4 regions of the Pseudoalteromonas sp. SR45-6 genome follow, and region 2 is predicted to be linked to each of the others. Evidence: predicted binding sites of a transcription regulator. Region 2 holds the regulator's gene; each other region holds the start of a gene.
What was found. The regulator sigma-54, encoded in region 2, starts transcription at its own class of promoters, with help from an activator protein. The targets are predictions, from matches to a motif close to GTTGGCACGNNNNTNGNNT.

Region 1 (3,217 bases), on a different contig from region 2:
AATACTTAATACATTGGCTGATGCGTCTTGGTTTGGAGTGAGCCAATTAACATCGAGCAAGCCATCGTAATGATCTGGCTGTCCCCCACCTTGCGCTAGTAAAGTAGTAAAAGGTGCAGCATTAGCGACAATTAAACTATTGGTATGTATTTGCTGCGGCTCGTTATCATCTAGCTGTACGGTGAAATCTTGGGCTTTTTGTTCGCCTAAAGCTTGCCAGAAGCCCTGTAAATATGCGAACTGACCAAGCTCATTTTTAGTATCCCGATCGGCTTTTTCAATCATGTGTTGTTCAAAGCCAATCCCTGCTAACAGCAGCATTAACTCACCATTGCAATATGCTGTATCCATTTGCTTGGTTTGCCCTTCAATAATCAAATCACATGCTACTTCCACAGGGATCAACTTTGACTTAATTCCCATTAACACATGTGCTAGAGCATTGGCCGTGCCAAATGGGATAATACCTAATTTACAGTCTGTGTTTACCAAAACACTTGCCACTTCTGCCACGGTGCCATCGCCGCCGCAGGCGATGATCATATCTGGCTTATCAGCTATCGCTTGTTTGGCCAACACAATCCCATTTTTCTCGACTGATGTGATCATCACTTTTAAGTTATAATAAGCAGATAAACGCGCAACAATTAAATGCTCTTTTTGCTGCCATAACTTAGTGCCGGAAACTGGATTGGCAATTAATACCGCTTTATTTTTGATTAATAACTCACCCTTTCTATGGCGTTTAACTAGTTGACGTAGTTGGTGTTTATTTAAATTAGCGGTTTCGCGTGTTTCTTTTATTTGCGCAAGCACTTGATGTACATCAGCCTCCTTATTTTGACTGAGTAAATAAGCCGCCATCACAAACACTGAACGACCACGACCCAACGCACAATGCACCACCACACGACGATTATCTTTAATATGATGGGCAATCCAGTTAATCGCTTGATTAAGCTGCGAACGTGTTGGGACTCGATGATCAAGCACTGGGATATTTAAATAGTTTATGTTTTCTTGTGTTGATGACCATTCAAGTCCATCAAATTCACAGGTTACATCTAAAATCGCGGTAATACCGTTATCTTTTAAAGTATCTATATCTGAAGGGAATAAGCGACAGGCTAAAAATAAGTGTTCGTTAATTTGTTGTAATGGCGGTACTTTATCGTGCTTTCGGCTCCACGCGTTATAAACTTGTGCCCCCAATAAAAAAGGTATGAAAGCCCAACGAATGTAAAACGGGATAACACCGTTTTCTCGTTTACGAAAAATTTTTGCAATATTAAAAAAATAGGCACCGCTTACCAGTAATAAAGATAAAGCCGTCCAATAGAATAGCAGCGAAAAATAGCTAGGACTAACCTGCCACCCCATAATGATAAATACAATTGCCAATAATAAGTAACTTATTGCGGCCCACATAAACGCTCCTTTTGTCGTTAGTTATACCCAAATAGAAATGCAATCTATGCGCCACTAAAAAAATCAAATGGAAATAAATATTCATATATATTTCATAGCATTAAGATATCAGCTGATTAGTTTCGTGATACTTGCTGTGTATACATACGTTATTTTTACACACCTGTGCAGCTAACTTACACAGTTGAAAGTATAGATTATTAAATAACTTAGACCATAAAAAAGCCTAGGTTATAAATAACCTAGGCTTTTTTGTAAAAACATATCGTTTAACTTTACACGTCGATTTTGGTTAACCAGCCATGGGTGTCTGGTGCTTTACCCCATTGAATATCGTTCAAGGCTTGGCGCAAACGCATTGTCGTTGGCCCTGCTTCACCACTGCCCACTTTGTATTCTTTATCATTATGAATAAAAGTACCCACTGGGGTTAATACCGCAGCAGTGCCAGATAAAGCAGCTTCAGTACCCGGTTTTGCAGCACGCTCAAGTAATTCAGTGACTGTAAAATTGCGCTCGGATACTGTCATACCTAAATCTTTAGCGATGGTTAAAATACTGCTGCGCGTCACGCCATGTAAAAAGGTGCTGTCTAGCGCTTTAGTAATAATTTCATTACCATCAATTAAAATAAAGTTTGCGGCACCAGTTTCTTGTACATCACCGCCTGGGCAGAATAGAATTTGGTCGGCTTGATGTTGCAAGCGTGCTGCCGTAATGGGTGCTAATGCACTAGCGTAGTTACCACCACTTTTGATCATACCCATGTGCGGGGCACAGCGCATACCATCTTCTTCTAGTAATACTCGCAACGCAGTCGCGCCACCAGCAAAGTAATCACCCACAGGTGATAATAGCACATACAATAATGAACTTAATGACGGCACAGCCGCTTTACCAATGGCAGCTTCAGTACCGATATGAGTTGGACGAATATACATAGAGCCCGGTGGTAACGGCGTTTCATCAGCATACTGGCGGACAATATCAATGATCATTTTTTCAAGCTTGGCTCCATCAACTTCAGGTAAGCTTAATAAATGCGAGCTTTGTTTCATGCGGGCAATGTTAGCGTCCATGCGGAAAATATAGACTGAGCCGTCTTCATGGCGAAATGCTTTTAACCCCTCAAAACATGTACTTGAATAGTGAAGAACATGTGCACCAGCATGAAGTTCAATTTTATCTGACGGAACAACAGAGCTTTCGCTCCAAGCGTTATCAGTAAAACGTGCTTGAATCATCTGCGGCATAAATACGGTACCGAATGCGGCCATTTTAATCTCTCTTATGTGGTCTACTTTTACCCCATTGTATGACATTCATGCACTGTTTAACCATAACTAAAACAAGGCATTTATTGGAAGTAACAGGATTTTTTGCAATTTCGTCAGTATTTAACTTTGGTAGGTCCTATTATTCTGCTTTGCGGCGTCATTTCCAGCTCTCTAAACGATGAATGTAGGACTGCAGTCTCAGATATAAAACTGATCGCCGCAACTTGATAAGCCGTATTTTACTGCTAGGCTAACTGGTGGAAAAGCATGAAAATAATGATAAGCACCCATCATTTAGTTGGTTTTTTGCATCCATTTTACATCATCATACGTTTACTAACTGACAATAATAATAGGAACTCTATGGAAACCGACGAATTATTACCTCTACTAAGTGCAACCGCGCAGGGCAATAAACAGGCATTTGCTAAATTGTATAATGCCACAAGCGCAAAGCTGTTTGCGATCAGCTTAAAAATGTTAGGCAATCGTGCTCATGCCGAGGAAGCGCT
Region 2 (3,217 bases):
TCACTCACTATAATTATTGCTAGCGGGTTTTCAACACCACTCATACGGCCATGAGGAATAGCAATACCACGACCAATACCCGTACTACCTAGTTTTTCTCTCGACAGTAGTGCGTTGAGGATTTCTTGTTGTGATAGCTGAGGAAGTTGTTCATGAGCCAATTGGCTGATAAATTCAATGATCCGTTTTTTGCTATTAAAAAGGACCGCAGCTTTACTGCAGTCCTGGCAAATAAGTGAGCTTAATTTCATAGTGTTAGTGTCGAGCGTGCTTCTCTTTGTGTTTAATTACCTGACGGTCAAGTTTGTCGATTAGTCCGTCAATGGCTGCATACATGTCTTGGTGCTCAGTTGAGGCAAATAATTCAGCGCCACTGACATGTAATGTGGCTTCTGCTTTTTGGCTTAGCTTTTCTACATCAAGAATGACATGGACATTATTGATATGATCAAAATGCCTTTCAAGCTTGGCAAACTTATTGTTTACATAGTCTCTTAATGAATCAGTAATTTCTACATGACGACCAGTTAAATTTAGTTGCATAAGCATTTTCCTCTTGTGATTTTACGCCTTAAATCAAACTTTTACGTTGATTTGACGGTGGAATAGCCAGTGACTCGCGGTATTTTGCAATAGTCCGTCTAGCTACTTTGATACCTTGCTCTGCCAATATATCTGCAATTTTACTATCACTCAATGGTTTCGCTGAGTTTTCTGCACTGATCAATTTTCTGATCAATGCTCGAATGGCTGTCGATGAGCATTCGCCGCCGTTCTCAGTACTTACATGGCTCGAGAAAAAATATTTTAACTCAAATATACCACGAGGGGTATGCATGTATTTTTGGGTGGTTACACGAGAAATTGTTGATTCGTGCATCTCAACCATTTCGGCAACGTCGTTTAGTACCATAGGGCGCATGGCCTCAGGGCCATGCTCAAAGAATCCTTGCTGCTGTTTAACAATGCAGTTGGTTACTTTGAGTAACGTCTCGTTACGACTTTCTAGGCTTTTAATAAACCATTTAGCTTCTTGCAAATGCGAGCGTATAAATTGGCTGTCAGTGCTTGATTTTACAGAGCGTGACATCGCCGCATATTGGCTGTTCACTCTAATTTTTGGCATGCTGTCTGGATTGAGTTCAACCACCCAGCGACCTTTAATTTTTTTCACCGAAACGTCAGGAATAACATACTCTGATTCTTCGCGTACTATGGTATCCGCAGGCTTTGGGTTAAGGCTGTGGATCAGTGTCATTACTTCTTTTAGTTCATCTTCTTTAAGCTTAGTCTTTTTCATCAAAGTGCGATAGTCACGACTAGCTAATAAATCGATATGATCAGTTAAAATCATTTTTGTCTCGCTAATCCAAGGAGTTGCAGGATCAAATTGATTTAATTGAATACATAAACATTCTTGTAGGCTGCGCGCAGCAATACCAACAGGGTCAAACAACTGAATGCGTTTTAACACTGCTTGCACTTCGTCGAGTTCGATTTCTTCTTCGTTATTACCTTGATTTAAGCTCTCTGCAATGTCTTCGCAGCTCAAGGTTAAAATACCTGAATCGTCAACGGCTTCAACAATCGCAATGGCAATGGCTTCATCGGTTGGACTAAAAGGTGTGAGTTGTAATTGCCACATTAGATATTCGTGCAAGGTTTCAGTTGAGGCACCTTGATAAATTGACTCATCTTCAGGCATTGGCCCAGATGACGTATTTGGCGCAGCACTCATGTATTCGTCCCAGGTGACGTCCATAGCCATTTCGTCACTTAAGGTCTCTTTACTTAATGCTTCGCTACTTTCTTGTTCATATTCGCTTGGCTTGTCGTCTGCTGATGCGCTAACGGTTAAGTCATCGTTATCTTGTTTTTGTTCGTTTTTACCAGCCGTGTCGTCTGAATATTCATGTTCTTCTAGCTCTAACAATGGATTGCTGTCGAGCGCTTCTTGAATTTCTTGCTGGAGATCCAATGTACTGAGTTGCAATAAGCGAATTGCTTGTTGCAGCTGTGGTGTCATTGTAAGTTGCTGGCCCATGCGCAGCTGGAGTGATTGCCTCATGTATCTCTAACAATCCTTTTATTGTTATCATCGTTAAGTCTAGCAGATACTTAGCCGAGCGTGGCTTTATAGCCTAAATTGCTCGCCCAGGTAAACATCGCGGACTGTTTGGTCGGCGAGTACATGCTCAGGGGTACCTGATGCAATTAACTCCCCATGAGAAACTATGTAGGCTTTTTCACAAACATCAAGGGTTTCTCGTACATTGTGGTCGGTAATAAGCACGCCAATACCACGGTTTTTAAGGTGTTCAATAATCTTCTTTATATCTAACACTGAAATAGGATCAACGCCAGCAAAAGGCTCATCAAGTAAGATAAATTTTGGGTTTGCGGCTAAAGCGCGTGCAATTTCAACTCGACGACGTTCACCGCCAGATAATGCCATACCTTGGCTGTCGCGGATATGTTGAATGCTAAACTCATCAAGTAAGCTGTCGAGCGCTTCTTCTCTGGCTTGTTTATTCAGCTCTTTACGAGTTTCTAAAATAGCCATCAGGTTTTGATAAACAGTTAATTTACGGAAGATGGATGATTCTTGTGGCAGGTAGCCAATCCCTAACCGTGCGCGACTGTGCATTGGCAGTAAGGTGATGTCATTATCATCAATACTGATTTTACCTTTGTCGCTTGGAACTAAACCCACAATCATATAAAAGGTGGTGGTTTTACCAGCGCCATTAGGACCCAATAAGCCAACAATGCTGCCTGCGCTAACTTCTAAACCCACGCTTTTTACAACTTGGCGACCTTTATAGCTTTTTGCTAGAAATTCAGCTTTTAATGTACTCATGGCTGCCCTTTAGATTCGTCTTTTTTACTGTCTACTGGTACCAAAATGGTGTGCACACGATCGCTTGAGCTTGCGCCTTTTTCAGCACTGATCAGTTGCTGGTCCATATCATAGGTAATGCTTCTGGCATTGATTTTTTGACCTGCCTGAGTGACTTGTGCATTGCCAACCAAGGTTAAATAGCGCTTAGCGACATCGTAACGGACTTCATCAGCACTGGCACTCATTACTGTGCCATCAGTTTGTTTTTCTTCAAAGTAAGCCGGACTGCCAGTTGCGACAAGTAGTTGTTTGTTATCGCCTAAATCTTCGCGCTTATGGACTTCAAGTCGATCCGCTTTGATACGGCGGTTACCA
Region 3 (3,217 bases), on a different contig from region 2:
CTGAAAAAAATAAACTCGTGGGTATACTTACCTCGTCAGACTTTGTACGCCTAGCGGCCGCTTTATTATCTTAATGCAAGGTGATAATAAGACCGCTATCCGTATAAAATGAATATAAACTCGTGTAATCGTGTATGCCAAGTAGTCCTTGGCACACACTACAGCCAGCCTTTGTGTTTAAAAAATAAATAAGGGGCAAAGCCCGATAGCAACATAATGCCAATTGCAAATGGGTAACCCCATTCCCATTGCAGCTCAGGCATTATATTAAAGTTCATCCCATATACACTGGCGACTACGGTAGGTGGTAAAAAAACCACCGAAGCAATAGAGAAGGTTTTGATAATTTGATTTTGTTCAATGTTAATAAAACCTTGTGTTGAATCCATCAAAAAGTTCACCTTATCAAACAAAAAGGTACAGTGAGACATTAGCGTATCTATATCAAGTACAATTTCTCGTAGTGATTCGCGATCCTCATTTTGTACACCTAAACGACGTATTAAAAACGAAATATTGCGCCGCGTATCCATTAAACACAAGCGCACTTTCCCATTGGCATCCTCTAAACGCGCGATACGACTGACCGCTTCTTCTAGATCAGAGTCATCTTCTTCTAGTACATACGCACTGAGTTTCTCTAACTGATGATGCATATCCTCGAGCATATCAGCATGGTTTTCGACTTTTTGATCAAATAATGTAACCAATAACTGCTTTGGCGTATCACACATTACTTGACCTTTACGTGCTCTTAAACGTAACAATCGAAAGTCAGCCAGCTCGTCATCGCGGATGGTCAGCAAACAGTTGTCCTGTAGTAAACAGGCCACTGTTACCGTATTAAAACGTCCTTCATTGGGCGACATAAACAATGCGTGCACATGCAAGCCTTCATTGTCGATAAAGCATCGCGATGAAGCTTCAATCTCTTGCACATCCCCTGACTCAGGAAAAGTTATATTGAGCGTTTTTGCGAGCGTGTTTCGCTCATCTTCTGTTGGATTGATTGTGTCAATCCAGTGTGCATTTCTGATTGATGCTTCAAGAGAGGTATCGGATGAAGGCTCTAACTCTCTGATCACCCCCTGCTCGATAGAAAAAAATCTCAACATGCACTTCTCCTTTAATAACAAGATGGGTTGAGTATATGTAAGTGATGATTAATCAACAATGATAATACACTTCTGTATCACAGTTATTATTGAGAGTAAGTAATTCGCTAACACGTAACAGCATCTTTTATTTTGCAGATTTTACAAAAAAGTGCATATTTTTCATGGCATTTCAAAGAAATGCTTTCATCACCCAACTTCAAAAAACATATAAATTATTAAATATCAGAAACTTAAAAAATAATTTTTATCGGCACAGCCATTGCTTTATATAAACTAACGCATGTTCATAGACTTTATTAGACGCTGTGAACATTCCTTATAAATCAGGAGGAATAATGAGTAACAATAACGAAACAAACAAAATCGCTGAATTTACTGCCCCAGGTATGAATGAAGAATCTGCAAAAAATACCATTGCTACACTTGATAACCGCATGGTCGCACTGATCGATTTACAATTGACTCTAAAACATATTCATTGGAATGTAGTTGGCCCAAATTTTATTGGCGTGCATGAAATGCTCGACCCTCAGGTTGAAGTGATCAGAGCAATGACCGACACCATCGCCGAGCGAATCGCTACGCTGGGCGGAGTTCCGGTTGGTACTCCAAAATCGATAGTTGATCGTCGTTCATGGCAAGATTACGCAATTGGTAAGGGCTTGGTAAAAGATCATTTAGTTGCGCTTGATAAAGTATACAATGGGATTAATGGCGATCACCGAAGTGCGATTGGCAAGCTATCAGAGCTCGATCCTGTATCTGAGGATATGCTAATTAGCCAACTTGCCGATTTAGAACAGTTTCAATGGTTTGTGCGTGCACACTTAGAATCGTCAACGGGCAAACTCAATAGCTAATCTAGCGGTTTTGTGTTCAGTTTAAACTGATTCATTTATATTTAAAGTCAAAGATCAGGCTATTTAAAGCCTGATCTTTATTTATTACTGCTCAACAATAATACCGCTATTTTTTGTTTATATTAGATCTTAAACTGACCTACCAAATCGCCTAAACTCTCCCCTCGACCAGCTAAGTGATGACTGACTGATGAGGTTGTTTTAATTGAACGAGTAAGCTCATTAACGATTTCTTGAATCGCAAAAACGTTACGGTTAATTTCCTCAGTTACACTACTTTGCTCTGTGGCAGCGGTAGCTATTTGTGTGCTCATATCGTTAATTGTAGTAACCGAGCTGGTTACCGCTCCTAAACTTTCAGAAATTGCGCGAGATGACTCAACTGAGCGATTACAGCTTTGCTGACTTGCCAACATTGCCTTTACCGCAGCCGTGACTAGCGTATGTAACTCATTAAGCATTTCATTAATCTCTAACGTACTCTCTTGTGTACGACTGGCTAAACTTCTCACTTCATCAGCTACAACCGCAAAACCACGGCCTTGCTCGCCAGCCCTTGCAGCTTCAATAGCCGCATTAAGGGCCAGTAAGTTAGTTTGCTCAGCAATGCCACCGATAACACTTAATACACTGTTAATTTTTTTAGATTGTTCACTTAATGAATTAACCTGTTCAGCAGCTTGATTAATCTCACTCATTAAATTTGAAACTTCTTCTAAAGAAACATCTACACATTTTTGAGCATTGGCAACATCTTGCGTGGCTGACTGGGTTGATACCGCCACTTGTGTGGTATTTTGCGCGACTTCCTGAGATGTTGCTGACATTTCGGTGATCGCCGTTGCTACCAGCTCAGTTTCATGATTATGGTTTACTAACTGATTTTCAATTAACTGTGTTTGTGTATTGATATCATTTGATGAATCTTTTACATCACGGGTTACATCTGCCACATTGGTGATAATGCTATGTAGTTTACTAACAAACACATTAAATGAATTACCCAATTGACCAATTTCATCGTTACTATGCACTTCTAAGCGCTTAGTCAGATCACCTTCGCCTTTTGCAATATCATCTAAGTTTTGCACCATATTGTGAATTGGTTTTACCATATTGTTTGCCGCAATTAAGGCAAAAAACACCGTCAACACCACCCAAAATAATGCAATTAATAACAGGGTCGTTACTTTTTCATTCATATGAGCTTGTATTGTTGCTTGGTACTTTGTTAGCTCA
Region 4 (3,217 bases), on a different contig from region 2:
CCCGTTTTAGTTTCAATTCCTAGCAGGCCTAATGGTCTATCACCTAATAAAATTTGATCTCGTTGTGTCCAACCTAGCGATAACACTACATTACCTTTGTCATCTTCAAGATTAGAACCCAGAGTAATACTGAAGCTGTCTTTATCACCGTCACCATCGCCAGTTTCTGAATGTTTGGCGTCAAAAACCACCCCTTGGAAATCATCTTTTAGCACTATGTTGACAGCGCCCGCTATTGCATCAGAACCATAAACGGCAGATGCTCCACCGGTAACAATATCAATTCGTTCAATTAATGCACTGGGGATGGTTGAACTATCTACGGCACCATTATAGTTATATGGGATCATACGACGGCCATTCATTAATACTAATGAGCGTTGAGCACCAAGACCGCGTAAGTTTATTGTAGCTGCACCGCCAGAACCATTATTAACGTTACTACCATCACCAGGTACTGTTGCTGGTAAGTTTCTTAATATTTGTTCAACTTCAGGTTCTTGTTGAAAACCAAGTTCTTTTTCTCCAATGGAAATGATAGGACTAGCGGAAACAGCTCCTGGTTGGCGAATACGGCTACCTGTAACAGAAATAACTTCGACGTCTTTGTCGACTTCAGTTTCTTGTGCTGTGGAAAGTGGTGAATAGATGAGTGCGGTTGAGACAACCCCTGCACTAAGTGCATATTTCACTGCAGATGAAATTCTACTTTTTAACATTGTAATCTCCCAAATATTTATAATAATTAGGCTAAATACAACAGGAAGCACATTGCAGATGCTTCCTCTTAGCTTTTTAAAGATAGTCATTAAGTTGGGACATACAAATAATTTAAAGCGTCAAAATATAAAATTTTGAAAAGTTTGAAATGTAAAACGAATGAAATACGGCAGGGTAGATAAAAAGATTGTTTTTAAACAGTAGCTTAAATAAAAAAGCGGCTTCAGAAGCCGCTTTTTAATCTTGAATATATTTATTAACAGTTAGTCTCTTTAGCGTTAACGCCTTCTTTTACTTCTTCACAGGCGTCTTCTACTTTGTTTTGTACGTCGGTAACAGCTTCATCGATGCGCTCACCGGCCTCTTCTGCATGATTGTCTTCACAACCCATGATAAAAAAACTAGCGAATAAAGCGATCACAGCGGTTTTAATAGTTGTCGATTTCATAATGTAATTCCTTGTAAAAATAATAAATGTGTTGTTATTTAAAATAAATTGTTATCACTTAGGGACATTGCCGCGCAATGCACCTGAAACGAGTGAAATAACTAACAATACAATAAAGATAAAAAAGATAATCTTAGCAATTCCTGCTGCGGCACCTGCGATACCACCAAAACCTAACACTGCAGCAATAAGTGCAATAACTAGAAATGTAATTGTCCAGCGTAACATTGTCGTCTCCTTGGTTTGTAAATTTGTTCAGAGTAAATAATGCTAGTTACATGCCATGTATTTAAATCCTTTTTTATCAATGATATAGGGGGTTATTTCATTTCTCTTCATAAATTAGGTGGGAATTATTTACAGCTTTATCTGTAACTTATACTCGACGCTCTAAAAATCAATATTTAAGTCGTTTTTTGGTAAGACCAATTTCATTTTTGAGCCATTTGTATTTAATCAAGCGGTTGTTCAGTCGTTCAGTCGGTAGGTTTTCCAGCTGCGGATAAGCTTTTACTTATAAGTTATAGCTATACTCAGTATTTTTATCATCTATATCCTATGAAATTATAGCAAAATGTAGAGTGTTAACTTTGCTGAGCATATGTTAGCTTTGTATTAATTGGTTTTACCAATTTACAAAGTGTTGGACTTGGTCTTTTTCTTTGTTATGATTGTTGCATAATTATTTAAATAAAGTGATTTTTTACCTAGCGTGGCTGGGTGGAAATAATCAGGGGGGGGCAGAATGGATATAGGTCAATTACTTGCTACTGCAGCAAACTTAATGCTCACTGGGATGGTGGGAGTTTTCGTTTTTCTTTCGTTGTTGATTGCAGCAATTACCGCTATGTCTAAATTAGCGAGCCGCTTTGAACAGCCGGTTGTAATGCCAACGCGCACACCATCGATCAAAGCACCCGGTGTACCAAGTGAACACATCGCTGCGATAAGTGCTGCCATAGCTCAGTACAAAAATAAACAAAAACTATAAGGGATGACTTGTGGCTAAATTAAAATTAACAGAATTAGTACTTAGAGACGCGCATCAATCATTATTAGCAACGCGTATGCGTTTGGATGACATGCTACCGATTGCACAAAAATTAGATGATGCAGGTTACTGGTCGATCGAATCATGGGGTGGGGCTACTTTTGATTCATGCATTCGTTATTTGGGTGAAGATCCTTGGGAGCGTATTCGTGCTCTTAAAAAAGCTATGCCAAATACTAAACAGCAAATGTTATTACGTGGTCAAAACCTTTTAGGCTATCGTCATTATGCAGATGATGTTGTTGAAAAATTTGTAGAGCGAGCGCACAAAAATGGTGTTGATGTGTTTCGTATTTTTGATGCGATGAACGATGTTCGTAATCTTGAAACGGCTATTAAAGCTGCGATTAAAGTTGGCGCACATGCACAAGGTACAATTTCGTACACAGTAAGCCCGGTTCATACACTTGATATGTGGTTAACGCTTGCCAAGCAGCTTGAAGAGTTAGGCTGTCATTCAATTTGTATTAAAGATATGGCTGGTTTGCTTAAACCATACGATGCAGAAGAGTTAATCAAAGCGTTAAAAGAAACAGTCTCTATCCCAATTGCAATGCAGTGTCATGCCACAACAGGTTTAAGTACTGCTACTTACCAAAAAGCGATTGATGCAGGTATTGATATGCTTGATACCGCAATTTCATCAATGAGTATGACTTACGGACACAGCGCAACTGAAACGATTGTATCGATTGTTGAAGGTACTGAACGTGATACTGAGCTGGATTTAAATCAACTCGAAGAGATTGCTGCTTATTTCCGCGATGTTCGTAAAAAATATGCCGCGTTTGAAGGCAGCTTAAAAGGTGTTGATGGCCGTATTTTATTAGCGCAAGTGCCTGGTGGCATGTTAACTAATATGGAAAACCAGCTTAAAGAGCAAGGTGCTGCGGATAAATTGAATGAAGTATTACTTGAGATCCCACGTGTACGTGAAGACTTAGGTTATTTACCGTTAGTTACACCAACATCACAAATTGTTGGTACACAAGCAGTAT

Region 1: H5158_RS04140 (diacylglycerol kinase family protein) is a predicted target of sigma-54. The motif match lies at 1,466-1,484, and genes of this name have one in related genera.
Region 3: dps (DNA starvation/stationary phase protection protein Dps) is a predicted target of sigma-54. The motif match lies at 1,365-1,383, and genes of this name have one in related genera.
Region 4: H5158_RS02705 (DUF1328 family protein) is a predicted target of sigma-54. The motif match lies at 1,436-1,454, and genes of this name have one in related genera.

Annotation. Positions count from the first base shown of each region.
Region 1 is NZ_JACJDM010000005.1:101,442-104,658, reverse strand. Features, by position in the region: gene H5158_RS04140 (diacylglycerol kinase family protein) at 1-1,428, opposite strand, end outside; gene H5158_RS04135 (branched-chain amino acid aminotransferase) at 1,704-2,705, opposite strand; gene H5158_RS04130 (sigma-70 family RNA polymerase sigma factor) at 3,069-3,217, shown strand, end outside.
Region 2 is NZ_JACJDM010000049.1:12,773-15,989, reverse strand. Features, by position in the region: gene ptsN (PTS IIA-like nitrogen regulatory protein PtsN) at 1-251, opposite strand, end outside; gene hpf (ribosome hibernation promoting factor) at 256-543, opposite strand; gene H5158_RS17660 (RNA polymerase factor sigma-54) at 572-2,068, opposite strand; gene lptB (LPS export ABC transporter ATP-binding protein) at 2,135-2,860, opposite strand; gene lptA (lipopolysaccharide transport periplasmic protein LptA) at 2,857-3,217, opposite strand, start outside.
Region 3 is NZ_JACJDM010000027.1:29,060-32,276, forward strand. Features, by position in the region: gene H5158_RS12645 (HPP family protein) at 1-74, shown strand, start outside; gene corA (magnesium/cobalt transporter CorA) at 159-1,115, opposite strand; gene dps (DNA starvation/stationary phase protection protein Dps) at 1,454-1,978, shown strand; gene H5158_RS12660 (methyl-accepting chemotaxis protein) at 2,101-3,217, opposite strand, start outside.
Region 4 is NZ_JACJDM010000003.1:156,101-159,317, reverse strand. Features, by position in the region: gene H5158_RS02715 (TonB-dependent receptor domain-containing protein) at 1-719, opposite strand, end outside; gene H5158_RS02710 (hypothetical protein) at 977-1,168, opposite strand; gene H5158_RS02705 (DUF1328 family protein) at 1,223-1,396, opposite strand; gene H5158_RS02700 (OadG family protein) at 1,914-2,159, shown strand; gene oadA (sodium-extruding oxaloacetate decarboxylase subunit alpha) at 2,170-3,217, shown strand, end outside.